DNA from 3 places in the Streptomyces sp. NPDC058045 genome. Region 2 is predicted to be linked to each of the others. Evidence: riboswitches for the same ligand, from Rfam matches in the RefSeq annotation. Region 2 holds a riboswitch; each other region holds the start of a gene.
What was found. A riboswitch is a leader RNA that binds a small molecule or an ion and turns the genes downstream of it on or off. The one in region 2 is predicted to bind thiamine pyrophosphate.
Positions count from the first base shown of each region.

Region 1 (10,625 bases), on a different contig from region 2:
GCTCAACGCCCGCTTCGGCGCGGCCGGCCGCATCCTGGCGCTGGCGCTGCTGATGCTCCAGTTGACCTCGGCGGGCGGCACCTACCCGGTGCAGACCAGTCCCGGCTTCTTCGCCGCCATCCACCCGTATCTGCCGATGAGTTACGTGGTGGACGCGCTGCGGCGGCTGATCACCGGGGGCGGGCTGGGGCCGGTGTGGCAGGCGGGTGTGGTGCTCGCCGCGTTCACCGCGGGCGCGCTGGCGCTGACCGCGGTCGCCGCCCGGCGCAGCCAGGTGTGGACGGTGGACCGGCTCCATCCGGAGCTGAGCCTGTGAGCCTGCGCGGCCCCGCCGCCGGGCCTGTGAGAATCGTCGGCATGGACAGCAGCAGCACACGCCGCCGGGCGACCCGGCAGAAGCTCTACGAGGCGGCCGTCACCCTCATCGCGGAGCAGGGTTTCTCCGCCACCACCGTGGACGAGATCGCGGAGCGGGCCGGCGTCGCCAAGGGCACCGTCTACTACAACTTCGCCAGCAAGTCGGAGCTGTTCGAGGAGTTGCTGCGGCACGGCGTGGGGCTGCTGACCGCCTCGCTCAAGGAGGCCGCCGAGCGCACCGAGGCGGCGGGCGGCAGCCGGGTCGACGCGCTGGACGCGATGATCCGCGCCGGCCTGGTCTTCATCGACCGCTACCAGTCCTTCACCCAGCTCTATGTGGCGGAGCTGTGGCGCACCAACCGGGCCTGGCAGTCGACGCTGCTGGTGGTGCGGCAGCAGGCGGTGGCCGTCGTCGAGGACGTACTGCGCGAGGGGGTGCGGCGGGGGGAGCTGAGCGAGGAGATCGATGTGCCGCTGACCGCGGCGGCCCTGGTGGGGATGGTGCTGGTGGCGGCGCTGGACTGGAAGTCCTTCCAGCCGGAGCGGTCCCTGGACGATGTGCACGCGGCGCTCTCCCGGCTGCTCCAGGGCCGGGTCGGCGGCAGCCGCTGAGACGGTTCCCCGGTGGCGGGCCCCGGACGTGCCGGGGCCCGCCGAGCGGAGCGGAGGCCGCCCGCAGGGAGCCGGGAGGTCCGCACTGCGCGGGCCCGCCCGGGACGCGCGCCGTTCCGCCGCCCCGTGTCGGCGGTCCGGCGCACTGCGTCCTTCCGCCCCCACTCTCTCCCCCTCCGCCCCGCCGCCCCATCCGCGCGGCTACTCATCCGGGCGTCTGGGTACGGGTACTCAGCCCCGGCCACGGCACCGGGGCGGGGAGTGTCGGTGGCGGCCGATACAGTCGCCGACATGGGACGTATCGCGGTGATCGGGGCCGGCATGGGCGCCATGGCGGCGGCCGCCCGGCTGGCCGTGGCGGGCCACCGGGTGGTGGTGTTCGAGCGGGCGGACGGCTTCGGCGGCGCGCTGGGCACGGTCCGCCGGGACGGCTTCGCCTTCGACACCGGGCCCGGTCTGCTGCTGCTCCCCGCGGTCTGGCGGGACCTCTTCGTGAAGACCGGCCGGACGGCCCTGGAGGACGTCCTGGAGCTGGCCCAGGTGGAGCCCGCGACCCGGCACGTCTTCGCCGACGGCACCGGGGTACGGCTGCCGAACGCCTCCCGGGCCGGCGTCACCGAGGCGCTGGACGGCGCGCTGGGCACCGGCCGGGGCGCCCGCTGGGCCGCGTTCATGAACCGCGCCCGGGACGCCTGGGACCGCTCCCGCCGCCCCCTGCTGGAGGAGCCGCTCTGGCCCAACTGGCAGGTGCTGGCCGAGAAGGAGCCCTATCCGGCCCTGGAGCGGCGCCGGCTGCTGCGCCGTACCGAGACGGCCGCCACCCTGGCCGGGATCGCCCGCCTGGAGCTGGACGACGAGCCCCGGCTGCGCGCCCTGCTGGAGGGGTACGCGCTGGAGTACGGCCTCGATCCGCGGACGGCGCCCGCCTCGGCGGCCGTACTGCCGTATCTGGAGCAGACCTTCGGGACCTGGTCGGTGCGGGGCGGGTTGCGGGCGCTGGCTTCGGCGGTGCACACGCGGTGCGAGGAGCGGGGCGTGGAGTTCCGTTTCGGTGCGCGGGCGGTGCGGATCGTGGAGAAGGACGGCCGGGCCGCCGGTGTGGAGCTGGCCGACGGCACCGTGCAGGAGGCGGAGTTCGTGGTGGCGGGTGTCCCCCCGAGCGTGCTGGAGTCGCTGCTGCCGGGGGTACGGGCGGACGGCGGGGTGCCGCCGCAGTCCGGGCTGCCGAGCCGGGTGAAGCTGCTGCTGGCGTTGCGCGGCGCCCGCCCCGAGGGCACCGCGCACCGCACCGTGGTGCACGGCGCGGACCGGGACGCGGAGTTGGCCGCCCTCTTCGGCCCGGAGAGCGGCCGGGGCCTGCCCGCCTCCCCGACGGTGACGGTGCTCCGCCCCGGGGACCCCGCCCAACTCCCTTCGCCCGAGCATGAGTCGGTGACGGTGACGGCCACCGTGCCCGCGTCCTGCGAGGTCTCGGCGGAGGATGTGGGGCGGCTGCTGGAGCGGGCCGGGCGGGCGGTGGAGGGGCTTGCCGAGCGGCTGCTGTGGCACGAGGTGCTGGGCCCTGCCGAGGTGGAGCGGGACACGGGGGCGGCGGGCGGTGCGGTGCCCGCTCCGGCGCTGGCCGCGGCCGGCGGCAGGCTGCTGCATCCGGCCAACTCCACGCGGCTGCCCGGCCTGTTCACGGTCGGCGGCTGGTCGCATCCGGGCGGCGGTCTGGCGCACGCCGGGATGTCGGGCGCTCTGGTGGCCGGTCTGATCGTGGAGGGCCCGGAGTTCCGCGGCTCCACCTGAGCCGGTCGCCGGGGCGGGCTCAGTAGCGGTAGTGCTGGTCCTGCTGGCCGGGCTCGGGGGCGGGCGGCCAGGGGGTCACCGGCTCATAGCCCTGCTCGGGTCCGCCCGGGTAGGTGGGTGTGCCCTGGTACGGCGGGTAGGGCTGCTCGGGCGGGAGGGCGCCGTCGCCGTACTCGTGGTCCGCGGTGCCGCGCTGCTGCGGGACCCAGACGCCGCCCGGCGGGGTGTCCTCCGCGTAGGCCCCGGCGTACGGGTCCTGCGCCGGGTGGCCGCCGGTGCCGTAGCCCGGGGTGTAGGGGTCGTGGGCCGCCGGGTAGCCCGCCGCCGCGTACGGGTCGGGCGCCGCGTAGGGGTCGGGGTAGCCGTTGCCGTATGCGGTGGCGGTCTGGTCGTAGCCGGGCTGTGCGTGGGGGTGCTGGTCGTAGCCGGGGTAGGCGGTCTGGTCGTAGGCGGGGGCGGCCGGGTCGGTGCCCCAGGGCTGACCCGGGTCGACGGTGGCCTGGGTGTCCGTGCCGTAGACGCCGTACTGGCCGGTGTCGTCGGGCAGCGGTTCCGGTTCGTAGAGGGGAGCGGCGGGCGCCTGCTCGGGGGGCGGGGGCGGTGTGCCGGGGTGCTCGTACTCCAAGTCGGAGACGTGCAGGGCGGGTTGCTGGGGTGGGGCGGCGCGGCGTCGGCGGCTGGCGCCCGGTTTGCCGCCGAGGGCCCAGCCGGTGGAGAAGCCGCGGCGGAAGGAGAGCGTCACATAGGTCTGGCCGACGGCGAACGCGGCGGCGCCCAGCCCGATGACCGGAATGGAGCGCAGCAGCACCCCGCCGACCACACAGAGGAATCCGCCGAAGGCCAGCAGCCGCCACCGCAGCCGCGCCTTGTACTGGAGCAGCACCTCTCCCAGCAGCCAGAGAGCGACGATGCCGAACGCGATGTAGAGGACCGTCAAGCCCATGTACGCCCCTCTCGTACGCACGGCGACCGAAGCAGTGCTGCGGCCAGCGTACGGCCGGACTAGGCCGGCGAGTGGTGCAGGCCGAGATTTTCGTGGATTTCCAGCGTCGCCGTCGAACTGTTCAGGGTGATGAAGTGGAGCCCCGGGACGCCCTCGTCGAGCAGCCGCGCGCAGAACCCGGTGGCGAACTCGATCCCCATGGAGCGTACAGCGGCCGGATCGTCCTCGGCATCGAGCATCCGCTGCTTCAGTTCGGCGGGGAAGACGGCGGTGCTCAGGGTGGGCAGCCGCTTCAGCATCCGCACGCTGGTGACCGGCAGCACCTCGGGGATGACGGGCGTCTCGCAGCCCGCGGCCGCCACCCGGTCCCGCAGCCGCAGATAGGACTCGGGGTGGAAGAACATCTGGGTGATCGCGTAGTCGGCGCCGGCCCGGCACTTGTCCACGAAGTGCCGTACGTCGGTGGCCTCGTCGGTGGAGCGGGGGTGCAGGTCGGGGAAGGCGGCGACGCCCACGCAGAAGTCGCCGGACTCCTTGATGAGGGAGACCAGTTCGGCGGCGTAGGTGAGGCCCTGGGGGTGGGCGATCCACTCGCCCATCGGGTCGCCGGGCGGGTCGCCGCGGACGGCGAGCATGTTGCGGATCCCGGCGTCGGCGTACTGGCCGATGATGTTGCGCAGTTGGGCCACCGAGTGGTCGACGGCGGTGAGGTGGGCGACGGGGGTGAGGGTGGTGTCGGAGACGATCTGCTCGGTCTCGCGGACCGTGCCCTCCCGGGTGGAGCCGCCCGCCCCGTAGGTCACGGAGACGAAGTCGGGTGCGACGGCCTCGACCCGGCGCAGTGCCTTCCACAGGGACCGCTCGCCCTTGGGCGTCTTCGGCGCGGAGAACTCGAAGGAGATCGCCGTTTTGCCGGTCGCGAGCATGTCACGCACGGTGCGTGCGCGATCAGTGCGGGTGGATGCGGTACCGAAGGCCATAACGGCAGGTTAGCCAGGTGGGCGCGGTCCCCCAACCGGAGCAGCATGATTTGTCACGTTTCGCCGGGCTGCTGTCCACGCCTCGGACAGCAGCCCCCGTTCCGTACGGCGGCGGCTCAGCTCTGCCGCAGCCGCCGGGAGAACTCCTCGGCCGCCGCCTTGGGGTCGTCCGCCTCGGTGAGGGCGCGGACCACGACCACCCGGTGGGCGCCCGCGTCGAGCACCTCGTCCAGATTGCCCAGGTCGATTCCGCCGATGGCGAACCACGGCCGGTCGGTGCCGAGGGCGGCGGTCCGGCGCACCAGGTCGAGGCCCGGGGCGTGGCGGCCGGGCTTGGTGGGGGTGGGCCAGCAGGGGCCGGTGCAGAAGTAGTCGGCGCCGGGCTCCACCGCGGCGGCCGCCGCCTCCGCCCCGGCGTGGGTGGAGCGGCCGATCAGCACCTCCGCACCGAGCAGGGCGCGGGCCGCGGGCACCGGCAGATCCCCCTGCCCGAGGTGGAGGACGTCCGCCCCGGCGGCGTGCGCCACATCGGCCCGGTCGTTCACCGCGAGCAGCTTGCCGTGCCGGCGGCAGGCCTCGGCGAGGACGGCCAGATGTTCCAGCTCCTCCGCGGCCTCCATGCCCTTGTCCCGCAACTGCACGATGTCGACGCCCCCGGCGAGCACCGCGTCCAGGAACTCGGGCAGATCGCCCTGCCGCTTGCGGGCGTCGGTGCACAGGTACAGCAGGGCGCCGGCCAACTGCTCGCGGGGGCCGGTGGGCTCGGTGCGGGTCATGGGCGGCGGCTCCTCGGGCTGGGCGATCACCGGCACGACGGCACGCGCACCACCGGCCTGGGCAGCACAGCGTACGGGCCGCGGACGTTCCGCGGCCCGTACAGGCAGCCCGGTGCTGCGGTCGGTCGGACGGTGGGCGGGGTCAGACGGCGAGCGCCTGGGCGCGGCGCTTCACCTCCGTACCGCGGTTCTCGCTCAGGGCCTCGGCGGGGGTGCCGGGCAGGGACGGGTCAGGGGTGAAGAGCCACTCCAGCATTTCCTCGTCGGTGAAGCCGTCGTCCCGCAGGAGGGTCAGGGTGCCGCTGAGGCCCTTGACCACCTTGTCGCCGTCGATGAAGGCGGCCGGCACCTGGAGGACGCGGTTCTCACCGCGGCGCACGGCGATCAGCTGGCCCTCCTTGACGAGCTGGCGTACGCGCGTCACCTCGACGTCGAGCTGCTCGGCGATGTCGGGGAGGGTGAGCCAGGCGGGGACGAGAGCATCGGTCTTCATGTCAATCTCGGTCACGGGGACAAGCGTGCCATCTGCCACCGACAGCCGCACGTGCCCCGCCCCCGCCACCACTCCCGCAGGGGGTGCCGCGGCGGCGAACGGGGCTATCTGCGGGCCGACTTGAGCGGTCGGGCCGGGTCGGACAGCGCCTGCGGGTCGAGTGCCGCACCGGACTCGATGAGCTTGCGGCCCTGCGCCAGGTCCCGGGGCCGGCCCACCGCGAGCACCGCCACCAGCCGCTCGCCCCGCAGCCAGCACACCGACCAGGCGGCGCCCTCCGGATCACCCCGCCAGACCACGGCGTCGGCGCCCGCGTGATGCCCGGCGTACTGCACGAAGCGGCCGAACTGCTCGGACCAGAAGTACGGCACCGGGTCGTAGCGGATCGGCTCGCCCGCCTCGTCGCCGACGATGTCCGCGGCGACGGTGCGCGGGCCCTGGAGGGCGTTGTCCCAGTGGTGCACCAGCAGCCGTTCGCCGTAGCGGCGGGACGGGAAGGAGGCGCAGTCGCCCACCGCGTACACCCCGGGCAGGGAGGTGCGCAGACGGTCGTCGGCGAGGATCTCGCGGTGCTCGCCGAGGGCGATGCCGGAGCCGGCCAGCCAGCCGGTGGCGGGGCGGGCGCCGATGCCGACGACGACGGCTCCGGCGGGCAGCCGCGTCCCGTCGTCGAGCAGGACGGAGCCCGGCTCGACGCCCACCACCCGTACGCCGGTGCGGAGTCGGGCGCCGGCTTCGGTGTACCAGCGGGCCATGGGGGCGGCGACCTCGGCGGGCAGCGCACCGGCCAGCGGGCGGTCGGCGGCCTCCACCACGGTGACCCGGCAGCCCGCCTCCCGGGCCGCGGTGGCGAACTCGGCGCCGATCCAGCCCGCCCCGACCACCACCACGTCCCGCTGCCCGGCGAGGACGGGACGCAGCCGCGCCGCGTCGTCCAGGGTGCGCAGCAGATGGACGCCGGGGACGTCGGCGGGGCCGGGCAGCCGGACCGGTTCGGCGCCGGTGGCGATCACCAGGGAGTCGTAGGGGACGGGCCCGGCCTCGGTGTCCAGGGTGTGCTCGGCGGCGCGCAGGCCGGTGACCGGGAGGCCGAGGCGGAGGGTGACGCCGAGCGCCTCGAAGTCGACGTCGAAGGCGGAGTCCTCGGCCTTGCCGAGGAGGACGGCCTTGGACAGCGGGGGCCGGTCGTAGGGCTGGTGGGGCTCGGCGCCGAGCACGGTGATCGGGCCGGTGAAGCCCTGTTCGCGCAGGGCGACGGCGGTCTGCACACCGGCCATCCCGGCGCCCGCCACCACGACGCTCCGCCCCGTCCGCTCTGCCTGTGCCCCGCCACCGGGCCGCGTCTCGTCGCTCATCCCGGTCACCCTATCCACCCGGCCGCCCGGGGTCAGCGGGCTTCCTCCGTGATGCCGTGCACACGCCCGCCGCCGGCCCGGTACACCGCCGGCACCCCTACTGCGGCTGGGGCGGCAGGGGCTAGGGTGGCGGCGGACCACACTCGCGGGAGCCCGTACGCGGCGGGCTGAGAGGGAGGCCGAAGCAGCCTCCGACCGTACGAACCTGATCCGGGTCATGCCGGCGAAGGGAGGGGCTGGACGCCCATGTCAGCACGGTCAGCACAGCACAGGGCCGGTGCGCCCGCCGGGGCGGCGGGGCAGCTTGACGTCCTGGTCGTCGGGGGCGGCGTCATCGGACTGGTCACGGCCTGGCGGGCGGCGCAGCGGGGGCTGCGCACCGCGGTCGCGGACCCCGAACCGGGCGGCGGCGCCGCCCGGGTGGCGGCCGGAATGCTCGCCGCCGTCACCGAACTCCACCACGGCGAGCAGACCCTGCTCGGCCTCAACCTGGCCTCCGCGCACCGCTATCCGGACTTCGCCGCCGAACTGTCCGAGGTGAGCGGGCAGGACCTCGGCTACCGCCGCTGCGGCACCCTCGCCGTGGCGCTGGACGCCGACGACCGGGCGCATCTGCGGGAGCTGCACACCCTCCAGACCCGCTCCGGGCTGGACTCCGAGTGGCTCTCCGGGCGGGAGTGCCGCCGCCTGGAGCCGATGCTGGCGCCCGGGGTGCGCGGCGGGCTGCGGGTTGACGGCGACCACCAGATCGACCCGCGGCGGCTGGCGTCCGCCCTGGTCACCGCGTGCGAGCGGGCCGGAGTCGCCCTGCACCGGCAGTGGGTGGAGCGGCTGCGCACGGCCGGTGACCGCGCCACCGGTGCCGTCCTCGGCGACGGGACCGAACTCGCCGCGGGCCGCACCGTACTGGCCGGCGGCAGCCTCAGCGGGAAGCTGGCCGGGGTGCCGCCCGAGGTGCTGCCGCCGGTGCGCCCGGTCAAGGGGCAGGTGCTGCGGCTGCGGGTGCCGGCCGGGTACGGGCCGTTCCTGAGCCGTACGGTGCGCGCCGTGGTCCGCGGCGGCCAGGTGTATCTGGTGCCGCGGCTCAACGGTGAGCTGGTGCTCGGCGCGACCACCGAGGAGCTGGGCTGGGACACCACGGTGACCGCCGGCGGGGTCTACGAACTGCTGCGCGACGCCCATGAGTTGATCCCCGGCATCACCGAACTGCCGCTCGCCGAGACCCGGGCCGGACTGCGCCCCGGCTCCCCCGACAACGCCCCGCTGCTCGGGCCCACCGGCCTGGACGGCCTGCTGCTCGCCACCGGCCACCACCGCAACGGGGTGCTGCTCACCCCGATCACCGGCGACATCCTGGCGCACGCCCTGACCGAGGGCGAACTCCCCGCCGAGGCCCGCCCGTTCACCCCCCGGCGGTTCACCGCCGGCGCACCCGTGGAGCTGCCCGTATGAGCCCGCTGAGCCCGCGCCCCGACTCCGTGCTCCTCTCCGTCAACGGCGAGCAGCGCGCCGTACCCGCCGGGACCGCGCTGGACGCCCTGGTCGCCGGGCTGTCCGCGGCGCCGAAGGGCGTGGCGGCCGCGGTCAACGAGAGTGTGGTGCCCCGTGCCGAGTGGTCCGGGACCGTGCTCGGGGACGGCGACCGGGTCGAGATCCTCACCGCTGTCCAGGGAGGCTGACCATGGCGGACGACCCGCTCGCCCTCGGCGGGACCACGCTGTCCTCGCGGCTGATCATGGGGACCGGCGGCGCCCCCAGCCTGGAGGTGCTGGAACGCTCGCTGGCCGTCTCCGGTACCGAGCTGACCACGGTGGCGATGCGCCGCCTCGACCCGGGCGTACAGGGCTCGGTGCTCTCGGTGCTGGAGCGCCTCGGGATCGCCGTACTGCCGAACACCGCGGGCTGCTACACCGCGGGTGAGGCGGTGCTGACGGCGCGGCTGGCCCGGGAGGCGCTGGGCACCGACCTGGTCAAGCTGGAGGTGATCGCCGACGAGCGGACCCTGCTGCCGGACCCGGTGGAGACCCTGGACGCGGCGGAGATCCTGGTGGACGACGGTTTCACGGTGCTGCCGTACACCAGTGACGACCCGGTGCTGGCGCGGCGGCTGGAGGACGCGGGGTGCGCGGCGGTGATGCCGCTGGGGTCGCCGATCGGTTCCGGGCTCGGCATCCGCAATCCGCACAACTTCCAGTTGATCACCGAGCGGGCGCGGGTCCCGGTGATCCTGGACGCGGGCGCCGGGACCGCCTCCGATGTGGCGTTCGCCATGGAGCTGGGCTGCGCCGGTGTGATGCTCGCCTCGGCGGTGACGCGTGCGCGGCGGCCGGTGCTGATGGCGGAGGCGATGCGCGGCGCGGTGGTCGCGGGGCGGCTGGCGTACCGGGCGGGCCGTATCCCGCGCCGCCACTTCGCGGAGGCCTCCTCACCGCGGGACGGCCGGGCGGCGCTGGACCCGGAGCGGCCGGCGTTCTGAGCGGGGCCGGTGGCGAGCGTCACCAGGGGGTGTCTTCCCGATCTTCGCGGGCGTCGGGTGTGCCGTTTCGCTCCTCGTAGACTCACCACGTGGACACGACCCTTCAGGACCCGCTCATCGGGCAGGTGCTCGACGAGCGCTATCGCATCGACGCGCTGATCGCGGTCGGCGGGATGGCCACGGTCTACCGGGCCCTGGACACCCGCCTGGACCGGGTGCTCGCGGTCAAGGTGATGCATCCGGCGCTCGCCGCCGACGCCTCCTTCGTGGAGCGCTTCATCCGCGAGGCCAAGTCGGTCGCCCGCCTCTCCCATCCGAACGTGGTCGGCGTCCACGACCAGGGCCGGGACGGCGCCTATGTCTACCTCGCCATGGAGTACGTGGCGGGCTGCACCCTGCGGGACGTGCTGCGGGAGCGGGTGGCGCTCCAGCCGCGGGCCGCGCTGGACATCCTGGAACCGGTACTGGCCGCGCTGGGCGCCGCCCACCGCGCGGGTTTCGTCCACCGCGACATGAAGCCGGAGAACGTGCTGATCGGGGACGACGGCCGGGTGAAGGTCGCCGACTTCGGACTGGTCCGCTCCGTGGACACGGTCACCAGCAGCACCGGCGCGGTCCTCGGCACGGTGTCGTATCTGGCGCCCGAGCAACTGGAGGACGGCACCGCCGAGCCCCGGGTCGACGTCTACGCCTGCGGGGTCCTGCTCTACGAGATGCTGACCGGCGCCCGACCGCACTCCGGGGACTCCCCCGCCCAGGTCCTCTACCGGCATCTGCACGAGGACGTACCGCCGCCGTCCCGGCTGGCGCCCCAACTCGCCGCCGGGCTGGACCGGTTGGTG
Region 1 is NZ_JBHVRR010000025.1:12,808-23,432, forward strand. Features, by position in the region: gene ACFVST_RS16985 (YhgE/Pip family protein) at 1-316, shown strand, start outside; gene ACFVST_RS16990 (TetR/AcrR family transcriptional regulator) at 358-969, shown strand; gene ACFVST_RS16995 (phytoene desaturase family protein) at 1,261-2,760, shown strand; gene ACFVST_RS17000 (hypothetical protein) at 2,780-3,703, opposite strand; gene metF (methylenetetrahydrofolate reductase [NAD(P)H]) at 3,763-4,683, opposite strand; gene thiE (thiamine phosphate synthase) at 4,800-5,459, opposite strand; gene ACFVST_RS17015 (Rv2175c family DNA-binding protein) at 5,602-5,967, opposite strand; gene ACFVST_RS17020 (NAD(P)/FAD-dependent oxidoreductase) at 6,057-7,307, opposite strand; TPP riboswitch at 7,443-7,556, shown strand; gene thiO (glycine oxidase ThiO) at 7,554-8,759, shown strand; gene thiS (sulfur carrier protein ThiS) at 8,756-8,986, shown strand; gene ACFVST_RS17035 (thiazole synthase) at 8,989-9,783, shown strand; gene pknB (Stk1 family PASTA domain-containing Ser/Thr kinase) at 9,873-10,625, shown strand, end outside.
Region 1: it holds a riboswitch for thiamine pyrophosphate, as region 2 does, so the genes downstream of both, thiO (glycine oxidase ThiO) here and ACFVST_RS18375 (thiamine ABC transporter substrate binding subunit) in region 2, are expected to answer to the same signal.

Region 2 (10,625 bases):
AGCCTGCGGGGCGGCGGGAGTCCTGGACCGGCGCCGATGACGACGCTCGGGATGCTGCTGGTGGCGGGCTGCGCCCTGGCCACCCTGCTGGTCGCGGCGGTCGAGGCCCGCCAGTCCCGGGCCGGCACCAAGGCCGCGCTGCTGCGCCTGGGTGCCCCGCCCGGCGCGCTGCGGGGCGCGGTGGCGCTGCGCTCCGGGGCGCTACTGGTGCTGTTCCTCCCGCTGACCTGGCTGATCGCCAAGTTGGCCGCACTGCCGCTGACCAACTGAACGACGGGCGGCGGCGGTCGTCATCGCGGTTCCGGAAAATTCTTCCGGGATCGCGATGACTTTTTCGCCCGGTGCGGGTCCAACCATCAGAGACCGCACGTACCGGCCCGCCTCCGCGGCGGCGCCCGAGAGGGAGTCAGCGATGTACCAGCAGATGATCTTTGTGAACCTGGCGGTGGACGATGTCGCCGCGTCCCGGAAGTTCTTCACGGAGCTGGGTTACTCGATCAACCCGCAGTTCAGCACCGACGATTGCGCCTGTGTCGTGATCAGCGACACCATCATCGCCATGCTGCTGTCGAAGCGGCGCTACCAGGACTTCACCAAGAAGCGGATCGCCGACGCCACCACCACCTCCGAGGTGCTGCTCTGCCTTAGCGCGGAGAGCCGCGAGAAGGTGGACAGCCTGGTCGATGCCGCCGTCGCCGCCGGTGGCACCGCCAACGACGACGTCCAGGACCACGGCTATATGTACGGCCGCTCCTTCGACGACCTCGACGGGCACAGCTGGGAGGTCATGTGGATGGACCCGGCGGCCGTCCAGGGCTGATGCCCCGCCAGGGGGCGGAGTGGCCAACGGGCTGGTTACGCAGGCCGGTTGACCGGGGCTGGCAGTTTGCACGGGGCGTCGCCCGAGGGGGGTGCGCGGCCTAGCATGTGGCGGATGCAGACCAGTGATCCCGGCCCCGGCGGCCGCCCCGATCCGCGTACCCCGTACACCGATCGGGAGGTCGGCTCGCTCGGGGAGTTCGACGCCGTGCTGGCGCGGGGCGGTTCGCTCGCCAGGCACCGGATGCGGTCGGTGGACCTGCGGGGGCGTACCGAGAGCCTGCTCGCCGCGGACACCGGTGGCGCCGTCTTCCTGGGCTGCCCGATGGAGCCCCGGGCCGCCACGGCGGTACGGGCCGCGGGCGCCCTGGTCTTTCCGCCGGTGCCGGGGCTGCCGTTCGACCCGTACCGGGGGCGGCTCTACAGCCCGCAGGAGTTGTTCGCCGGGCTCGGCCGGGGCGAGGGGTATGCGGGGACGCCGGATGCCCGGACCTATGAGTGGTACCAGCGCACCAAGGACGACGGTGACGTGTTCACCTCGCTGCTGCGGTCGGTGCACGACGACTCGGTCTCGGACGCGCTGGCCGAACTCCTCGCGGGGCGCCGGGTGGTGGGCGTCATGGGCGGTCACGCCATGGACCGCGGCACGGACGCCTACGCGGGTGCCGCCCGCCTGGGCCGGACCCTGGCCGCCTCGGGTCTGACGGTGGCCACCGGCGGCGGTCCCGGCGCCATGGAGGCGGCCAACCTGGGTGCGTACACGGCCCCGTTGCCCGCCGCGGCGCTCGGTGAGGCGCTGGCGCTGCTGGCGAAGGCGCCGTCGTTCAGGCCGTCGGTGACCGACTGGGCGGCGGCAGCCTTCGAGGTCCGCGACCGGCTGCCGGGCGGCGGTCCCTCGGTGGGGATTCCCACCTGGTTCTACGGGCATGAGCCGCCGAACGCCTTCGCCTCCCGGATTGCGAAGTACTTCGCCAACGCACTGCGGGAGGACGGGTTGTTGGCGCGTTCCACGGCGGGGGTGGTGTTCCTGCCGGGCGCCGCTGGCACGGTGCAGGAGATCTTCGACAACGCCACGCCCAACTTCTACTCCTCGCGCGGTGCGCCCACGCCGATGGTGCTGGTGGGCCGCATCCACTGGACGGAGGACCTGCCGGCCTGGCCGCTGCTGCAAGCCCTGGCCCGAGGCCGCCCGATGGCCGCCCGGATCGCCCTGGTCGACTCGGTCGACGAAGCCCCCGCGGCCCTCGCCGAACTGTCCGAACGCAGGGAAGAGGAGCCAACTCCCTAGGCCGCGGCCCGGGTTCAGTCCAGAACGGTGATCTCGTCGGCGGTGAAGAGGGCGCCGAGGGTGGCGCCGGGGGCGGGGGCGTCCCGCAGGGTGCAGGCCGCTTCCAGCGGGGGTGCGGACGGGTCGTCGGGCCGCAGCCGGACGCTGACATGGGTGCCGCGGAAGGTGCGGGACTCGACGGTGCAGGACAGACCGTCCCCGCCGCCGGTGAGCCGCACCCCGGCGGGCCGGACCAGTACGGTGCGCTCGCCTTGGGGGCTGCCGTCGGGGACGGGCAGTTTGCCCCAGGGGGTGTCGGCGGCGGTGCCGGTGACGGTGGCGGGTACCACGTTGTCGAAGCCGAGGAAGCGGGCGACGAACCCGTCCGCGGGCCGCTGCCACACGTCGAGCGGGGTGCCGGTCTGGGCGATGTGCCCGTCGCGCATCACCACGACCCGGTCGGCGAGCGCGAAGGCCTCGCCCTGGTCGTGGGTGACGGCGAGCACGGTGGTGCCCAACCGGTCGAAGATGCCGCGGAGTTCGACCACCAGGCGTTCCCTCAGAGTGCGGTCGAGTTGGCCGAGGGGCTCGTCCAGCATCAGCAGGGCGGGCTGCGGGGCGAGGGCGCGGGCGAGGGCGACGCGCTGCTGCTCGCCACCGGAGAGGGTGGCCACGGGGCGGTGTTCGGCGCCGGGCAGTCCGACGGTGGTGAGGAGTTCCGCGACGCGGCCCCGGCGTTCGGCGCGCGGCACCTGGTGCATCCGCAGTCCGAACGCGACATTGGCGCCGACGTCGCGCTGCGGGAAGAGCTGGTGGTCCTGGAACATGAGGCCGATGCCGCGCCGGTGGGCGGGGACGCCGTGCTGGTCGCGTCCGGCCAGCAGGACGCGGCCGCCGTCGAGTTCCTGGAGTCCGGCGACGGCCCGCAGCAGGGTCGACTTTCCGCTGCCGCTGGGCCCCAGCACGCACACGATCTCCCGTTCGGCGACGTCCAGGCCGACCGAGTCGAGCGCAGTCCGCCCGCCGAACCGTACGGTGGCGCCGTCGAGTTGAAGTTGCATCTAGAACTCCCCGGTGTGTTCGGCGGTCCTGGCGTGTTCGAGGGCGAGCAGCGTCAGGGCGCACACCGCCATGAGGATCACGGAAAGGGCCATCGCCTGCCCGTAGTTGAGGTCGCCGGCGCGGCCCAGGAGGCGGGCGACGGCCACCGGCAGGGTGGGGCGGTCGGGGCGGGCGAGGAAGACGGTGGCGCCGAACTCGCCGAGGGACACCGCGCAGGCGAAGCCCGCGGAGATCAGCAGGGCGCGCCGCGCCATCGGCCAGTCCACCTCCCGCCACACCTGGAGCGGTGCCGCGCCGAGGACGGCGGCGGCCTCCCGCAGCCGCGGGTCGACGGCCCGCAGTACGGGCAGCATGGTGCGCACCACGAACGGCACGCCGACGAGGGCCTGGGCGAGCGGCACCAGCAGCCAGGACTCTCTGAGGTCGAGCGGCGGTTCGTCCAGGGCGATGAGGAATCCGAAGCCGACGGTGACCGCGGACACCCCGAGCGGCAGCATCAGCAGTGCGTCGAAGGTGCGGGTGAGGCGGCCGGCGCGGTGGGCGAGGGCGGTCGCGGCGAGGGAGCCGATGACGACGGCGAGGGCGGTGGCGGCTAGGGCGTAGCCGAAGGAGGTGGCGACGGCGGTGAGGGGTGCGACGAGGAAGGTGCCGCCGTCGGCGGAGGTGAGGGCCCGGTAGTAGCCGAAGCCATGGCCGCCGGGGGTGTCCAGGGAGCGTTCCACGAGGACGGCGAGCGGAAGCAGCAGCAGAAGCAGCACGGTGGTGAGGACCACGCCGAGCAGGGTGCGTTGGGCGGCGCCGCGCGGTGGGCGTGCGGTGCGGGCGGCGTCGACCAGGCGCAGGGTGCTCTCACGGCGCCGCACCGTCCAGGCGTGTACGGCGAGTACGGCGGCGACGGCGGCGAACTGGATGAGGCTGAGCACGGCGGCCGTCGGCAGGTCGAAGATCTGCGCGGTCTGCCGGTAGATCTCCACTTCGAGGGTGGAGAATCCGGGCCCGCCGAGGATCTGCACCACTCCGAAGGAGGTGAACGTGAACAGGAACACCATGAGCGCGGCGGCGGCCACCGCGGGCCCCAGCGCGGGCAGGGTCACCTGCCGGAACGCGCCGAGGCGGGAGGCGCCGAGGGTGCGGGCGGCTTCCTCCTGCCGCGGGTCGAGTTGGGCCCAGAGTCCGCCGACGGTGCGGACCACGACGGCGTAGTTGAAGAAGACATGCGCCAGGAGGATGGCCCACACGGTGGTGTCGAGGCGTACGCCCCACAGGGTGTCGAGGAGTCCGCCGCGGCCGAGGAGGGCGAGGAACGCGGTGCCGACGACGACGGTGGGCAGGACGAACGGCACGGTGATGACGGCCCGCAGGAGGCGTTTGCCGGGGAAGTCGAGGCGGGCGAAGACATAGGCGGCGGGCAGTGCGATCAGCAGGGTGAGCGCGGTGGAGGCGCAGGCCTGCCAGGTGGTGAACCACAGCACATGCCGGATGTCGGGCTGGGTGAGGACCTCGCCGAGGCGCGCGGGGTGCCAGCGCCCGCCGTCGTGCAGGCCGCGGCCGACGATGGCGGCGACGGGGTAGGCGAAGAACACCGCGAAGAACGCGGCGGGCAGCGCCAGCAGCCCGAGCCGGACGGCGGCCGAGCGCACCGCACCGGACCACGGGCGCCGGATGCGGGACTGCCGGGGATGGGCCGGGTGGCCGCGGCCTGGGTCCTTGCGGGGGCCCGGGCCGGCGGTCTGCTCGGCGGCGTCGGCTACTTCAGGACGATCGAGGTCCACGACTTGACCCAGTCGTCACGCCGGTCGGCGATCTTCCCCGGCGCCATGGTCGCCGGGTGGGGCACGGTGACCGCGTACCGGGTGTAGTCCGCGGGCGGTGTCGCGTTCGCCGCCACCGGGTCCACGAACATGTTCAGCGGCATGTCCTGCTGGAACCGCTTCGACAGCAGGAAGTCGAGGAACGCCTTGCCGCCCTCGGGGTTCTTCGCGTTGCTGAGGAGGCCGGCGTACTCGGTCTGCCGGAAGCAGGTGCCGGTGGCGACACCGGTGGGTGCGGTCTTGGGCTGCGGGTCGGAGTAGATCGCCTCGGCGGGCGGCGAGGACGCGTACGACACTACGAGGGGGCGGTCGCCGCCGGCCTTCTTGCCGCCGGCGGAGCCGGAGAACTCCTCGTCGTAGGCCTGGCTCCAGCCGTCGACCACCTTCACGCCGTTCGCCTTGAGCTTCTTCCAGTAGTCCTGCCAGCCGTTGTCGCCGTAGTGGGCGGCGGTGCCCAGGAGGAAGCCGAGGCCCGGGGAGGAGCCGGCGGCGTTCTCCGTGACGAGCAGATTGCGGTAGGCGGGCTTGACCAGGTCGTCGTAGGTCTTCGGCGGGGCCAGCTTGCGGTCGGCGAAGTACTTCTTGTCGTAGTTGACGCAGATGCTGCCGCTGTCCACGGGCGTCACCCGGTCCTTGCCGCCGTCGACGCGGTACTCGGGCCGCACCTGCCCGGCGCCCTTCGCCCGGTACGGCTGGAACAGCCCTCCGTCGAGGGCGCGGGACAGCAGCGTGTTGTCGACACCGAAGAACACATCGCCCTGCGGGTTTCCCTTGGTGAGCAGCGCCTTGTTGACGGCCTGCCCGGCGTCCCCGTCCTTGAGGATCCGCAGCTTGTACCCGGATTCCTTCTCGAATTCCTTCAGTACGCCCTTGGACGCGGCGAACGAGTCGTGGCTGACGAGGGTGACGGTCTTGCTGCCGCCGGACGAGGTGCCGCTGCCGCCGGAGTCGGAGCACGCGCTCAACGCTCCCGTCCCGAGACCGGCGGCGAGCGCGACGGCCGACACTCTTCGCACGGCCCGCCGGCGACCGGCGGGGTTCTTCCCTGTGACGCTCACTGAATGTCCTCCTGGGGGTGGCCAGGAAGAGACGCGGCCCTGCCGCGGTCCTCGGAAAGGACGGCAGCAGGGCGCAACAGCCGGAGTAGTGACCGAACTTCCTACCCGGAATGACCCGGGCGAGGTTCAGAGGGTCTGCGACCCACCGGCTCTGGCCGGCTGCCGCACTCTCAGCGCTGTGGCGCTCCCCTGTCGGATATGCAGATGTACGGGCCTCATCGTACCGGTACCGCCGAGCGGGCCGGCCCCGGGGTGCGCAGTGGTCCGCCGGGCTCCTCCAGGTGAGACCGGCGCGGTCCGTTTCACTAGGAGGGTGCCGGGCGGATCAGCGTTCGGTGGCGGCGAGTTGACCGCACGCGCCGTCGATCTCCTGGCCTCGGGTGTCGCGGATGGTGACCGGCACTCCATGGGCGGCGATGGCGTCCACGAACGCCTTCTCCGCCTCGGGGCGGGACGCCGTCCACTTCGAACCGGGAGTCGGATTCAGCGGGATCAGATTGACGTGCACCCGCTTCCCCTTCAGCAGCCGCCCCAGCCGATCACCGCGCCACGCCTGGTCGTTGATGTCGCGGATCAACGCGTACTCGATCGATATACGGCGGCCCGACTTGGCGGCGTACTCCCAGGCCGCGTCGAGGACCTCCCGTACCTTCCACCGGGTGTTGACCGGGACGAGGGTGTCGCGCAACTCGTCGTCCGGGGCGTGCAGCGACACGGCGAGACGGCAGCTGAAGCCCTCGTCGGCGAACCGGTGGATGGCGGGCACCAGGCCGACCGTGGACACCGTGATGCCGCGCTGCGACAGGCCGAGGCCGTCCGGCGCGGGATCGGTGAGCCGGCGGATCGAGCCCACCACCCGCTTGTAGTTGGCGAGCGGCTCCCCCATGCCCATGAACACGATGTTCGACAGGCGGGCCGGGCCGCCGGGGATCTCCCCGTCCCGAAGCGCCCGCATCCCGTCGACGATCTGGTGCACGATCTCGGCGGTGGACAGGTTGCGGTCCAGCCCGGCCTGGCCGGTGGCGCAGAACGGGCAGTTCATCCCACAGCCGGCCTGGGAGGAGATGCACATGGTGACCCGGTCCGGATACCGCATCAGGACGGACTCGACCAGCGTCCCGTCGAAGAGCCGCCACAGCGTCTTACGGGTCGTGTCGTCGTCGCAACTGATGTGCCGCACCACGGACATCAGGTCCGGCAGCAGTGCCTCCCGCAGCGGCTCGCGGGCCGCCGCCGGAATGTCCGTCCACTCCTGCGGGTCGTGCGCGAAACGGGCGAAGTAGTGCTGCGAGAGCTGCTTGGCGCGGAACGGCTTCTGGCCGGCCGCGGCCACCGCCTCCTTGCGCTCGGCGGGCGTCAGATCGGCGAGGTGCCGCGGCGGCTTCTTGGCGCCGCGCGGTGCTACGAAGGTCAGTTCTCCGGGTGCAGGCATGATGCGTACCAGTGTCGCAGACCCCGCGAAGCCCCCTCGCCACCCTGTGGATAACCACCCCCGGCCCCCTCCACGGCACCGCCCCGGCACACCGAAGGGCCCGCCACCCAAAGGCAGCGGGCCCCGGAAAACACTCCCGGCGGAAGCTCAGGCGCTCACGTCGTTCCGACGAAGCCCGCCAGCAGCAGCCAGGCCACGGGGGCCGTCGGCAGCAGCGAGTCCAGGCGGTCCATGATCCCGCCGTGGCCCGGCAGCAGCGTCCCCATGTCCTTGATGCCGAGATCCCGCTTGATCATCGACTCGCCCAGGTCACCGAGCGTGGCGCTGACAGCCACCACGAGCCCCAGCAGCAGCCCCTGCCACCAGACCCCGTCATCGATCAGGAACTGCATACACAGCGCGCCCGCCACCATGGCGAACGACACCGCACCCGCCAGGCCCTCCCGCGTCTTGCCGGGGCTGATCCGCGGCGCCAGCTTGTGCCGCCCGAAACGCCAGCCCACCGCGTAGGCACCGGTATCGCTCACCACCGTCAGGACGAGGAACGTCAGCACCCGCCACGGGCCGTCCCCCGCCGCCAGCAGCAGCGCCACGAACGTCGCCAGGAACGGCACATAGAACGCGGCGAACACACCCGCCGTGACGTCCTTCAGATAGCCCTCGGCCGGGCCCGTCATCCGCCACACCAGGACGGCCAGCGCGGTCAGCGCCATCGCCACCCACGCACCCTCGGCGCCCCGCGCGTAACCGGCCACGACCATCGCCGCACCGCCGATCACCAGCGGAACCAGCGGCGCGTCCACGCCCTGCCGCTCCCGCAGCCGCGAGGTCAGCTCCCACAGCCCCATCACCACCGCGGCCACGATCACCGCGACGAACACGGCCTTCACCACGAACAGCGAAGCGAGGATCACCGCGCCGAGCCCCAGGCCGACACCTATCGCGGCACCCAGATCACGGCCCGCGCTCTTCTTCTGCGGCGCCGGGGAGGGCGGTGGGGCGCTGTCCATGGGCTCCTGCGGATTCGGCGTAGACGGCGGCTCGTCACGGAACAGGGGGCCGCCCAGCCGACGTGTCCCCGCATGGTCCTCGGGAACCGCACCGGCCGGGTCGGCGGGTATCACCGGCAGCGGCTGCGTCCCACCGGCGGACCCGGCGGGCCACCCGGACCGGGCGCCGTACGGGTCCTGCGCATCGTACGCAGGGGCCGTGCCCGCCGCCCCCGGGGAATGCCCTTGATCGGGCGGGAGCCACGGGCCGGTGTACCCGGCCGGAGGTGGCGCCCCCCGGGAAGAGTCGTTCATCAGACCTCAAGCAGCTCGGATTCCTTGTGCTTGAGCAGCTCGTCCACCTGGGCGACGTACTTCGCGGTGGTGTCGTCGAGCTCCTTCTCCGCGCGGCGCCCCTCGTCCTCGCCGACCTCGCCGTCCTTGATCAGCTTGTCGATGGCCTCCTTCGCCTTGCGGCGCACCGAGCGGATCGAGATCTTCGCGTCCTCGCTCTTGGTCTTGGCGACCTTGATGAACTCCTTGCGGCGCTCCTCGGTCAGCTCGGGGAACACCACCCGGATGATGTGGCCGTCGTTGCTCGGGTTGACGCCCAGATCGGAGTCGCGGATCGCCTGCTCGATGTTGCGCAGCGCGCTCTTGTCGAACGGGGTCACCACCGCCATCCGCGGCTCCGGCACCGAGAACGAGGCCAGTTGGTTGATCGGCGTCATCGCGCCGTAGTAGTCGGCCACGATCTTGTTGAACATCGCCGGGTGCGCACGGCCCGTGCGGATCGCGGCGAAGTCCTCCTTGGCGACCACGACGGCCTTCTCCATCTTCTCCTCGGCTTCGAGGAGGGTCTCTTCGATCACCACTTGCTCCTGCGTGTCGTGAGTGGGCCCGGCATCCACTGGCGGGCGGCCGGCTGCGTCGCGTCTCTTCCCTGCACGGTGTCCCTCCGGCAGGACTTTGTCCATCCCCTCTCGGGGTGCCCTGGGCGGCCTCGGCCGGGCGGTCAGTCCCGGGTGCCCTCGTCGCCGACGAGCGTGCCGATCTTCTCACCCTTGACGGCCCTTGCGATATTGCCCTCGGTGAGCAACTCGAACACCAGGATGGAGAGTTGGTTGTCCCGGCACAGGGTGATCGCCGTCATGTCGGCGACCTTCAGATCCTGGGTGATGACCTCGCCGTAGCCCAGCGCGTCGAACTTCACCGCGTCCGGATTGGTCTTGGGATCGGAGTCGTACACCCCGTCCACGCCGTTCTTCCCCATGAGCAGCGCCTCGGCACCGATCTCCAGGGCACGCTGCGCGGCCGTCGTGTCCGTGGAGAAGTACGGCATCCCCATACCGGCACCGAAGATGACCACACGGCCCTTCTCCAGATGCCGCACCGCACGCAACGGAATGTACGGCTCCGCGACCTGGCCCATGGTGATCGCGGTCTGCACCCGCGAATCGATGCCCTCCTTCTCCAGGAAGTCCTGAAGAGCCAGGCAGTTCATCACCGTGCCGAGCATCCCCATGTAGTCGGAACGCGCCCGGTCCATACCGCGCTGCTGCAACTCGGCACCACGGAAGAAGTTGCCGCCGCCGATCACGACGGCGATCTGCGCACCGTCCCGCACCACAGCCGCGATCTCCCGGGCGATGGCATGTACCACGTCGGGATCCACACCCAACTGCCCACCGCCGGCGAACGCTTCACCGGACAGCTTCAGCAGAAAGCGCCCCGCGACTTTGCCGTCGCTGGTCTCACCCTTGTCGGCCTTGGTGCTCATGGAGTTCTCGCCTCTTCTTGCTCGGCACACATACGAAGAAGGCCACTGCCGGCGGGGTGTTCCTGCATCCCATACGCGGCAATGGCCTCCTCGTCAGATCTGCGTTCGTCCGCCGCGCACGGCACAGGCCGACGCGGGCGACTGGGTCGACCCTAGCGGGCCGGGACTCGGTCGCGGTACGGACTCAGATGCCGACCTTGATGCGCGAGAAGCGCTTCAGGGTGACACCAGCCTCGTCCAGAACCTTCTGGACGGACTTCTTGTTGTCCAGCGCGTACGGCTGGCCCAGCAGGGTGGCGTCCTTGAAGAAGCCGTTGAGGCGACCCTCGACGATCTTCGGCAGGGCGGCCTCCGGCTTGCCCTCGTTGCGCGTGGTCTCCTCGGCGACCCGGCGCTCCGCCTCGACC
Region 2 is NZ_JBHVRR010000028.1:32,286-42,910, reverse strand. Features, by position in the region: gene ACFVST_RS18400 (hypothetical protein) at 1-270, shown strand, start outside; gene ACFVST_RS18395 (VOC family protein) at 413-820, shown strand; gene ACFVST_RS18390 (LOG family protein) at 935-2,107, shown strand; gene ACFVST_RS18385 (ABC transporter ATP-binding protein) at 2,122-3,147, opposite strand; gene ACFVST_RS18380 (ABC transporter permease) at 3,148-4,920, opposite strand; gene ACFVST_RS18375 (thiamine ABC transporter substrate binding subunit) at 4,896-5,924, opposite strand; TPP riboswitch at 6,098-6,218, opposite strand; gene rlmN (23S rRNA (adenine(2503)-C(2))-methyltransferase RlmN) at 6,343-7,449, opposite strand; gene ACFVST_RS18365 (phosphatidate cytidylyltransferase) at 7,605-8,753, opposite strand; gene frr (ribosome recycling factor) at 8,753-9,310, opposite strand; gene pyrH (UMP kinase) at 9,454-10,218, opposite strand; gene tsf (translation elongation factor Ts) at 10,403-10,625, opposite strand, start outside.

Region 3 (9,495 bases), on a different contig from region 2:
TAACGCAGTTCTTCGGGTCGACCGGCCCCGGTTGCGGCTCGTAGAGGAGGGCCGTCACTTCAAGATCTGCGATCAGAGCGTCATCCATCATGGAAGCTCCTTGCTGCTGTTGGCACTTCGGGAAGGACACGCGCGAGCCGCAGTAGCCACCGCCCTCACTCGCGGCAGGAGAACGCGAACGCGGCGGTGCAGGTCAACCGTCGCTCTCGTCCGGGTTCTCGAACATCAGCCGTTGCGGACGGTCGTCACGCCCATGTGTGCCCGGTTGGTGGCGAGGATGCGTTCGACGTACTGGTCGAGTGCATCGGGGCCGGCGCCCGGCGGTATGGGATCGAGGCCGATCGTCACGCACGTCGGCCATCCGCTGGCGATGTGCGAGCGCCACTCCGGAGTCGTGGCCGCCAGCCCCATGAGGTACTGCGGATGCCCGTAGTCGAGGGCGACATGGGGGCTGCGGATCAGCAGATGCGCGCCGACGGACGACAGCCGCTCGGCGGACGGGCGCAGGCGCATCCCGTCGACCATGCCCATCAGACTGGCCTCAATGCCCTTGGCCGTCTCCCTTGGTCGCCGCGGCGGCCGGTGGCCGATCAGGATGTGCGCCATCGGCCCGACCGGGGTCACGTCGAGCCACGTCCGCACCGTGCACCCGGGGACGAACTCGGGACCGGGCACAGCTCGGATGATCAGTGCCATGCCAGCTCCGCCCAGACGAATTTCCCGAACGGGCGGGGAGCGACACCCCACTTGTGCGCCAAGGCGTCGAGGACGATCAAGCCGCGTCCGCGCTGGCGGTCCGCACTCGGAGCCTTGAACCTCGGGTACCGCCGCGACGGGTCGTGCACCTCGACACGCACCCGGCCCGCCGACGCGGAGAGGACGACAGCTACCGAGTCGCCCGGCTCGGTCCCGTACCGGATGGAGTTGGTGACCAGCTCGGAAACGATCAACTGTAGGTCCTCGATGAGGGTGCGCGGAGCGTCCGGCGCGTAATGCTCCACGACCTCACGCGCATACGCGCGCGCCTTGCTGACGGAGCCGGGATCACTGGCGAACACGGCTTGTTGCGGCGGGCCGGTTGGTGGCGGGCAGCAGGGTGGAGCTTCCTGTGTCGGGTGTTCTGGCATGGGCACGATGCGACCCCCTTCGGTTCAGTCTGGTCTGCTGGTTGCTTGCCATGGAAAGGAGCATGGCGATCCGGAGGAGGCCGCCAAAAGGTCAGGCTGATTACCCAACTTGGGTAACATCGCGGTAAGTAGAAGCCCAACGACCTTGCGTTGCCCTCGCAGTGGGGAGCGAGCCAATGCCTGACGCCGACCGGCCGCAGGAACTGCCGGCCAGGCTGCTCACCGATCCGGAAATGATCGATGCGTGCCGGATGCGGGACTTCGCCAGGGTCTTCCGGCTGGTGAAGGTCAAGGCAGGCATCTATCCGTCGATGATCGCCAGGCGCTGTGAGCTGACCCCGAGCCGGGTCGGTGAAGTGATCGCGGGGCAACGCCAGTTGCAGCACATGGACGTCATCGAGCGCATCTCGGATGGGTTGCGCATCCCGGGACACATGCTTGGACTTGCCCGTCGGGTGTGGGAGACGCCCCAAGCCCTTGCGGCCACCGAGCGAGAGATTCCGGAGCGACTGGAGCCCGAGCAGCAGGCCCCTGTATCAGTGCCCGGCCCCGATGTAGACAGCATCCTGGCGCTGACAACTCGAACAAGCCTCAACGCAGCCTCACTTGAAGCCTTCCGCTCCTCCATCGAGGACTACTGGAGGCGGGACGACCAGCATGGCGGCGAGGCGCTGAGGCCAGCCATCGTCGGCCAACTCCGCCATGTCGTCGGGCTCTTGAAGGAGAACCGGCCGCCGTCCATCCAGCGCGGCCTGTACGGGATCGCGGCCGAGTTGGCCCGCCTCACCGGTTGGACCTACTTCGACGCCCGCCAGTACAACCAGGCTCGTGCCTACTTCACCGAGGCCCTGCAACTGGCCAAGGAAACCGACGACCGCCAGTTCATGGCCAACGTACTTGCCTGCATGAGCTTGCAGGCGACCTACCAGGACAAGCCCGCGGATTCGCTGGCATTCGTAACGGCCGCCCAGGACCAGGCCCGCTCAGATCTCGGCACCACCTCACGTGTCCTGTCCATGTTGTCCATGCGCGAAGCCTTCGCTCACGCCACCCTCGGCAACCGGGATTCCACTCACCGGGCGATCGGAGAAGCCCACCGTCATTTCGAGCAGATCCAGGCGAGTGACCCCGACCCTTCTTGGGTCACCTACTTCGATGAGCCGAAGCTCATCGTGGACACGGGCATCGCGCACGGTCGACTGGGCGAAGCAGCCACAGCCGAACCCTTGATCACGGACGCCTTGCGACGCGAAGACCGCACCAATCAGCGCGGCCGTGCGTTCCACTCGTTCTGGCTGGCGCGTACGCAGTTGGATCAAGGCAAGCTCGACCAGGCGTGCCACACCGCCATGCGAGCACTTGAACCCGCATCCGCGGTTTCGTCCGAGCGAGTTTCAGGCCATCTCAGGGAGTTCTACGGCCAGTTGGCCCCGTACCGGCAACAGCCTGTAGCGCTGGCCTTCGAAGCGAGGCTGCGGGAACTCCTCCCGCAGGTCAGCGAACCCCTTCAGCCATGAGCAGGTACAGCAGGCCGACGAGTGAGCCACTGCTTACGACTTCCCGACGGTCGATCATGCCCCGTACCTCCGAGAGGGGAATCCACTCGATGCGGTCGGACTCGTTCTTCTCCGTGGGCGGCCCGGCGTAGGTAGCGCCGTCGATCCGGAAGACGTGGTGTTGTGAGTCGGTGATCCCGTTGGCCGGCTCGGCGTAGATCAGCGGTTTGACGGGGCCGGGACGCCAGCCCGTCTCCTCCAGAACCTCACGGGCCGCAGCCTCTTCCGGTGTCTCCCCTTCTTCCACCAGACCCATGGGCAGCTCCCAGGCCCACGAGTCTGTGATGAAGCGGTGCCGCCACATCATCAGGACCTCTTGGCGGTCATTGACCACCGCGGCCACGGCCAGGTGCCGGAGACGGACGACGTGGTACTCCCACCTCCGACCGTCCGGCTGCTGGACATCGACCAGACACAGGTTCACCCACTTGTTGGTGTAGATCTGACGCTCACCGTGGGTCTTCCACTCCATACCTGCGGCACCTCTCGCTCATGGTCTCCAGGATCTCAGACCGACGAGGCGACGAATGCAAGTCGAGACTTCACGTCAGTCTGACGAGATAGCTCACGGTATCGCGTCGGGCTCCATCAATGCACGGCTGCTGAGGCTGCAAGCACGCGCACAGGCAGCGGACGGAGACCGGCAGGGCACGTTGCGATCCCTCGCTCTCCGTGATCACCTCCACGAGGTGGCCAGCCGACCCGCTCTCGTCAGCAACCCCACGGAGCCCGCATGACCGCCCAGCCCGCGCCGCGTCCACGGGCAACATCAACACCGCCTAACCAACAATGCGACTCGCCCCCAGCTCGACATCCCGGAGCCAGGGGCGATCTCTGTGCAGGCGATCACTGAGACGTCAGAAGATCAGTCCGCGATCGGCAGGTAGAGCCGGTTCCCCCGCGCAGCGAACTCGGCCGACTTGGCCAGCATCCCCATCCGAGCCTCATCGTCGCTGGTCAGCGGGTCGTCGCCGCCGAACTGCTCTGTGATGCTTCTGCTGATCTTCATCGAGCAGAACCTCGGGCCGCACATGGAGCAGAAGTGGGCCGTCTTGGCGGGTTCGGCGGGGAGGGTCTCGTCGTGGAACTCTCGGGCCGTGTCCGGGTCGAGGGCCAGGTTGAACTGGTCCTCCCAGCGGAACTCGAAGCGGGCGTCGGAGAGTTCGTCGTCCCAGTCCTGGGCGCCCGGGTGGCCCTTGGCGAGGTCCGCCGCATGGGCCGCGATCTTGTAGGTGATGACGCCGGTCTTGACGTCGTCGCGGTTGGGCAGGCCCAGGTGCTCCTTGGGTGTGACGTAGCAGAGCATGGCGGTGCCCCACCAGCCGATCATGGCGGCGCCGATGCCGGAGGTGATGTGGTCGTAGGCGGGGGCGATGTCGGTGGTGAGGGGGCCGAGGGTGTAGAAGGGCGCCTCTTCGCAGATCTGCTGCTGGAGGTCGATGTTCTCCTTGATCTTGTGCATGGGGACATGGCCCGGGCCCTCGATCATGGTCTGCACCTCGTGCCGCCTGGCGATCCGGTTCAGCTCGCCCAGGGTCTCCAACTCGGCGAACTGGGCACGGTCGTTGGCGTCCGCGATGGAACCGGGGCGCAGTCCGTCGCCGAGTGAGTAGGTAACGTCGAAGGCGGCGAGGATCTCGCAGAGTTCCTCGAAGTGCTCGTAGAGGAAGCTCTCGCGGTGGTGGGCCAGGCACCAGGCGGCCATGATGGAGCCGCCGCGGGAGACGATGCCGGTCTTGCGGTTCGCGGTGAGCGGGACGTACGGCAGGCGCACTCCGGCGTGCACCGTCATATAGTCCACGCCCTGCTCGGCCTGTTCGACGACGGTGTCCTTGTACACCTCCCAACTCAGCTCCTCCGCACGGCCGTCGACCTTCTCCAGTGCCTGGTAGAGCGGGACGGTGCCGATGGGGACGGGTGAGTTGCGCAGGACCCACTCGCGGGTGGTGTGGATGTTGCGGCCGGTGGAGAGGTCCATGACGGTGTCGGCGCCCCAGCGGGTGGCCCAGGTCATCTTCTCCACCTCCTCCTCGATGGAGGAAGTGACCGCGGAGTTCCCGATGTTGGCGTTGACCTTCACCAGGAACCGCTTGCCGATGATCATGGGCTCGGTCTCGGGGTGGTTGACGTTGGCCGGCAGTACGGCGCGGCCGGCCGCGATCTCCTCGCGCACCGTCTCGGGCGCGAGGTTCTCCCGGATGGCGACGTACTCCATCTCCGGGGTGATCTCGCCCCGCCGTGCGTAGGCGAGTTGGGTCACCGCCCGGCCGGTGCGGCCGCGGCGGGGCTGGCGGGGGCGGCCGGGGAACACCGCGTCCAGATTGCGCAGCCCGCCGCGCGGCGAGGTGTGCTTGATGCCGTCGTCCTCGGGGCGGACGGGGCGACCCGCGTACTCCGCGGTGTCGCCGCGGGCGATGATCCAGTTCTCCCGCAGCGGCGCGAGCCCCCGCCGGACGTCGGTCTCGGTCTCCGGATCGGTGTACGGCCCCGAGGTGTCGTACAGGGTGACGGCCCGGCCGTTGGTGAGGTGGACTCGGCGGACCGGGACCCGCAGGTCCGGGCGGGTGCCCTCGGGCCCTGTGAGATATCCCTTGTGCCAGCCGGTGGTGTGCCCGTCCTCCGTGGTGCTTCCGGTCCCCTCGGACGGGACGGAGGCAGGCAGGTGTGCGTCAGATGCGGTCATGTGACCTAACTCCCTACGCCGGCATTACCCGGTAACAGGTTCAGCGGTCGACGCAGCCGTTCCCGCACGCGAGGTGTGCCCGTACGTCATCGCCGTACGGTCCTCGCGAATGCGCAGGTCAGCGCCCTCTCAGCCCGGTGCTCCGAGCTCCCGCGTGTGCAAAAGCGCTTCTAAGCTAACGTGCGGAGGCGCTCTGTGAACAGGGACGTCCGCTTCTTGGGATGATCGGCAGGTGACCTCCATGCAACAGCCCCCTCAGCCACCGCCGCACCCGCCCGAGCACGGCCACAGCCATGGGCACGGCCCGGCGGCGCCCGTCTCGCGGCATCTGCGGAAGGTGATCGCGGCGGTGCTCATCCCGTTCGCGGTGGCCGTGGTGGTGGGGCTGGTGGCACTGTGGCCCGGCGGCGCCCCGCCGCACCAGCGTTCCGGGGTCGGCTTCGACCGGCAGACCCAACAGGCCACCGTGGTCCAGGTGGAGAAGGTGCCGTGCTCCTCGGTGAACGCCGACGGCTCGGGCGGCGCCGGTGGCACCGGCGACCCGGGCGGTGCCGGTGGCTCCGGTGGCAACGCCCCTGCCGCGGACGGCGGTTCGGCCCAGCGGAAGCCGGCCGGGGCCTGCGGCAAGGCGACCGTCCGGGTCGACACCGGCAAGGACCGCGGCCGCACCTTCACCGAGATCGTCCGGCCCGACTCCCCGCGCCAACTCCACGCCCACCAGGGCGTGGTGGTCTCCTACGCGCCCGACGCCCCGCATGAACTCCAGTACTCGGTCAGCGATGTGGAGCGGAAGTTCCCGATGGTGCTGCTGGCGGGGATCTTCGCGCTGGCGGTGGTCGCGGTGGGGCGGCTGCGGGGGCTGCTGGCGCTGGTGGCGCTCGCGGTGAGCTTCCTGGTGCTGACGCTGTTCATCCTGCCGGCCGTCCTCCAGGGCTCGAATCCGCTGGTGGTGGCGGTGATCGGGGCCAGCGCCATCATGCTGATCGCGCTCTACACCTGCCATGGCGTCAACGCCCGCACCTCGGTGGCGGTGCTCGGCACCCTGGTCTCGCTGCTGCTGATCGGGCTGCTCGGCTCCCTCTTCATCGGCTGGGCCGCGCTCACCGGCAACACCGACGACAGCACCGGCCTCATCCACGGCCTGTACCCGTCCATCGACATGAGCGGGCTGCTGCTGGCCGGAGTCGTCATCGGCTCGCTCGGGGTGCTCGACGATGTGACCGTCACCCAGACCTCCGCGGTGTGGGAGCTGCACCAGGCCGACCCCTCGATGGGACGGCGGCGGCTCTACCGGGCGGCCATCCGGATCGGCCGCGACCACATCGCGTCCGTCGTCAACACCCTGGTCCTGGCCTACGCGGGTGCCGCCCTGCCGCTGCTGCTGCTCTTCTCGGTGGCCCGCAGCGGAGTGGGCACCGTGGCGGGCAGCGAACTGGTGGCGGAGGAGATCGTACGGACGCTGGTGGGCTCGATCGGCCTGGTCGCCTCGGTACCGGTGACGACGCTGCTGGCCACCCTGGTCGTCTCCGCGGACCGGCCGGAGGGGGGCGCCGGGAGCGTGCCGGTGGCGGGCGGCGCGGGGGCTGTGCCGGTGAACGGGCCTGCGGGGGTGGGCAGTTCCGGGAGTGCGGTGGGGCCGGTGCCGGGGGGTCGCGGGCCCGCCCGGTCGGGGCGGGGCGGCGGAGGGCGGCGCCGCAAGCGCTGAGCCCGGCCCCGGGGCGGGGCGTCCGGCGGGCCGCCGCTCTTCAACTGGCGGAAGGCGGCGGGCCGTTGCTGAAGCGTTACGGCTGGCATGTGCGGGCGGGCGTGTCAGCCCGCACTCTGCTCCGCGAGGATCCGGTCCAGCGTCTCGTCGAGCATGGTGTCGTAGTCGGCCAGCTTCTGCTCCTGCCCGAGCGGCACCAGCCGGTCGGTGCGGTCGAGGAACGCGACCAGGGGGGCCGCGCCGGCCCGGAACAGCGCCTGGTCCGCGCCGACCTGGAGCCGGATGAACACCTCGTCCAGCACCTCGGAATCGGTGGGCCAGATGTGCACATCGCCGTCACCGCACGGCCCGGCGACCCCGTCCACCAGCAACTCCCGTCCGAACGCCCAGGTCACAGGCGCATCGCCGGGCAGATGGAAGGTGAACCGCACGGCATACGGATCATCCGTCTCGTAACGGAGCTCCACCGGGATCCGGAAAGAGAGCTCGTCCGAGACGAGAAAGCTCATCATGACCTCGGCCTGTACCGACTCGCGCATCGCCTACCCCGTCGTTTGCCGTCGACTGGCCGGGCACAAGTCCCCGGCGCTGGTGGCATCTTGCTCACTGTGCACATCAGATCACAAGGAGTGAGTTTTCAGATGCTGATAGAGATGTCGAGTGTCCCGAGCAGCCCGCCGATCTCCCGCTGGAGCCGCAGGGCAAGCGCCTCCAGAGCCGAACTCCGGTGCGAGGGAAGGGAGATGGCGAGGGTGGCGGCGGTCGCACCCACAGTGATCGGGATGGCCGCGCACTCGGTGCCGAGGGCGTACTCCTGCCGCTCGAAGATCGGCCGCATCCGGCCCGCCCGGTCGAGCCGCCGCAGCAGCGTGGGCGCGTCGGGCGCGCCATAGGGCGTGATCTGCCGGACGGGGTGGCGGGAGAGATGGTCCTGCCTTGCCTCGTCGTCCAGTTGGGAGAGCAGGCACTGTCCGATGGCGTGCGCATGGCCCGTCTCGCGGAAGTCGGCCCACTCCTCGACGGCGGGGCCGACCGGTGAGTCCGCGACCGACACCAGATCGATCTCGCCCTCCCGGTAGACCGCGAAGTAGACGGCGGCGCCGATGAGTTGGTGCAGATGCCGCAGTGACTCGCCCATTCTCAGGCGCCGTTGCTGGACACCGGCGCTCCGCGCCAGCCGCTCGGCCGCCTCGGCGAGATGGAAGACGCCGCCCTCACGCCGCAGATATCCCTCATGGGTGAGGGTCCGCAGCAGGTGGTACGCGGTGGGCAGCGGGAGCCGCGCCTCACGGGCCAACTGCTTGGCGGGCGCACCGCCGCTGTGTGCCGCGGCGGACTCCAGCAGCCGCAGCGCCCGCTGTACGGACCCGATCAGCGTCGGCCCGGCCCCGGTGCCGCTCTTGGCGACAGGGGCGACGGGCGGAGCCGGGGCGCCGGCGGAGCCGCGGGGCACATGCGCGGACGCGGGTACGGGGCGGAGGTCGGCGGGGGCCATGGTCACTCCCGAAGCGCGAGGGGCCGAGGGGTGGCCGGTCTCGGCCGGTTCACGGGCGGAGGTGCGCTCGACGGACCGGGTCGTCGATCCCAGGACCCTAGCCGCCGCGGCCCGGCCCCTGTCCACGGAGTGCGGAAACTTCCCCCGCGCGAGGGACGCCGTCCCTATCCTGCCCCCGCCAGCCCAGCACCCTCCGCGAGCGGCTACCAGTCGCCCCTGGACGAGGAGTTGGACCTGAACTTCCCTACGACATAGATGAGTCCGCCGACCAGCGCCACGAAGATCAGCACCTTGAAGAGCAGGCCGACCAGGACCTGGAGGATGCCGACGATCAGTCCGCCGAACACGAAGAGCGCGATGAGCGGCACCGCCACCCACTTCACCCACCAGGGCAGGCCCGCGAAGATCTCCCGCACCGCCATCGTCCTTACCTCGCTTCCTCGTCGCTCCGGAACGGTCTGTCCCCGGCGCTTCCCACTCCCCGGATCACGGACCCGGCCGGTTTCCCGCGGCGGATCGGGAAGCCGGGCGCCTGATGCCCGGACGGCCGTCCGCCTGCTCCCGATGCTAGGACGCGGCCGCGCCCGGCGGGCCCGCTCCGGCCCCGGTCCTTCCCTGACCCGTCCCCTAGGGAACCCCGGCCCCGGCCCCCGACCGGGCTGCGGCTCAGCTCTCCGGCGGCGAGAAGACCACCAGCACCCGCAGGTCCTCGCTGATGTGGTGGAAGCGGTGCATCACCCCGGCCGGCACATAGACCACACTGCCGCGGGCGACCTGGGTGGTCTCGTCCCCCACGGTGACCGAGGCGCGGCCGCTCACCACGAAGTACACCTCGTCCTGCTGGTGCGGCTGCTGCGGATCGGTGGCACCCGCGTCGAGTGCATAGAGCCCCACCGACATATTGCGTTCGCGGAGGAACTGCAGATAGG
Region 3 is NZ_JBHVRR010000009.1:27,403-36,897, reverse strand. Features, by position in the region: gene ACFVST_RS08190 (hypothetical protein) at 1-91, opposite strand, end outside; gene ACFVST_RS08185 (hypothetical protein) at 226-696, opposite strand; gene ACFVST_RS08180 (ATP-binding protein) at 687-1,058, opposite strand; gene ACFVST_RS08175 (hypothetical protein) at 1,304-2,644, shown strand; gene ACFVST_RS08170 (NUDIX hydrolase) at 2,622-3,155, opposite strand; gene thiC (phosphomethylpyrimidine synthase ThiC) at 3,549-5,366, opposite strand; TPP riboswitch at 5,360-5,530, opposite strand; gene ACFVST_RS08160 (YibE/F family protein) at 5,608-7,071, shown strand; gene ACFVST_RS08155 (SsgA family sporulation/cell division regulator) at 7,176-7,610, opposite strand; gene ACFVST_RS08150 (IclR family transcriptional regulator) at 7,709-8,566, opposite strand; gene ACFVST_RS08145 (DUF5326 family protein) at 8,770-8,982, opposite strand; gene ACFVST_RS08140 (cupin domain-containing protein) at 9,233-9,495, opposite strand, start outside.
Region 3: it holds a riboswitch for thiamine pyrophosphate, as region 2 does, so the genes downstream of both, thiC (phosphomethylpyrimidine synthase ThiC) here and ACFVST_RS18375 (thiamine ABC transporter substrate binding subunit) in region 2, are expected to answer to the same signal.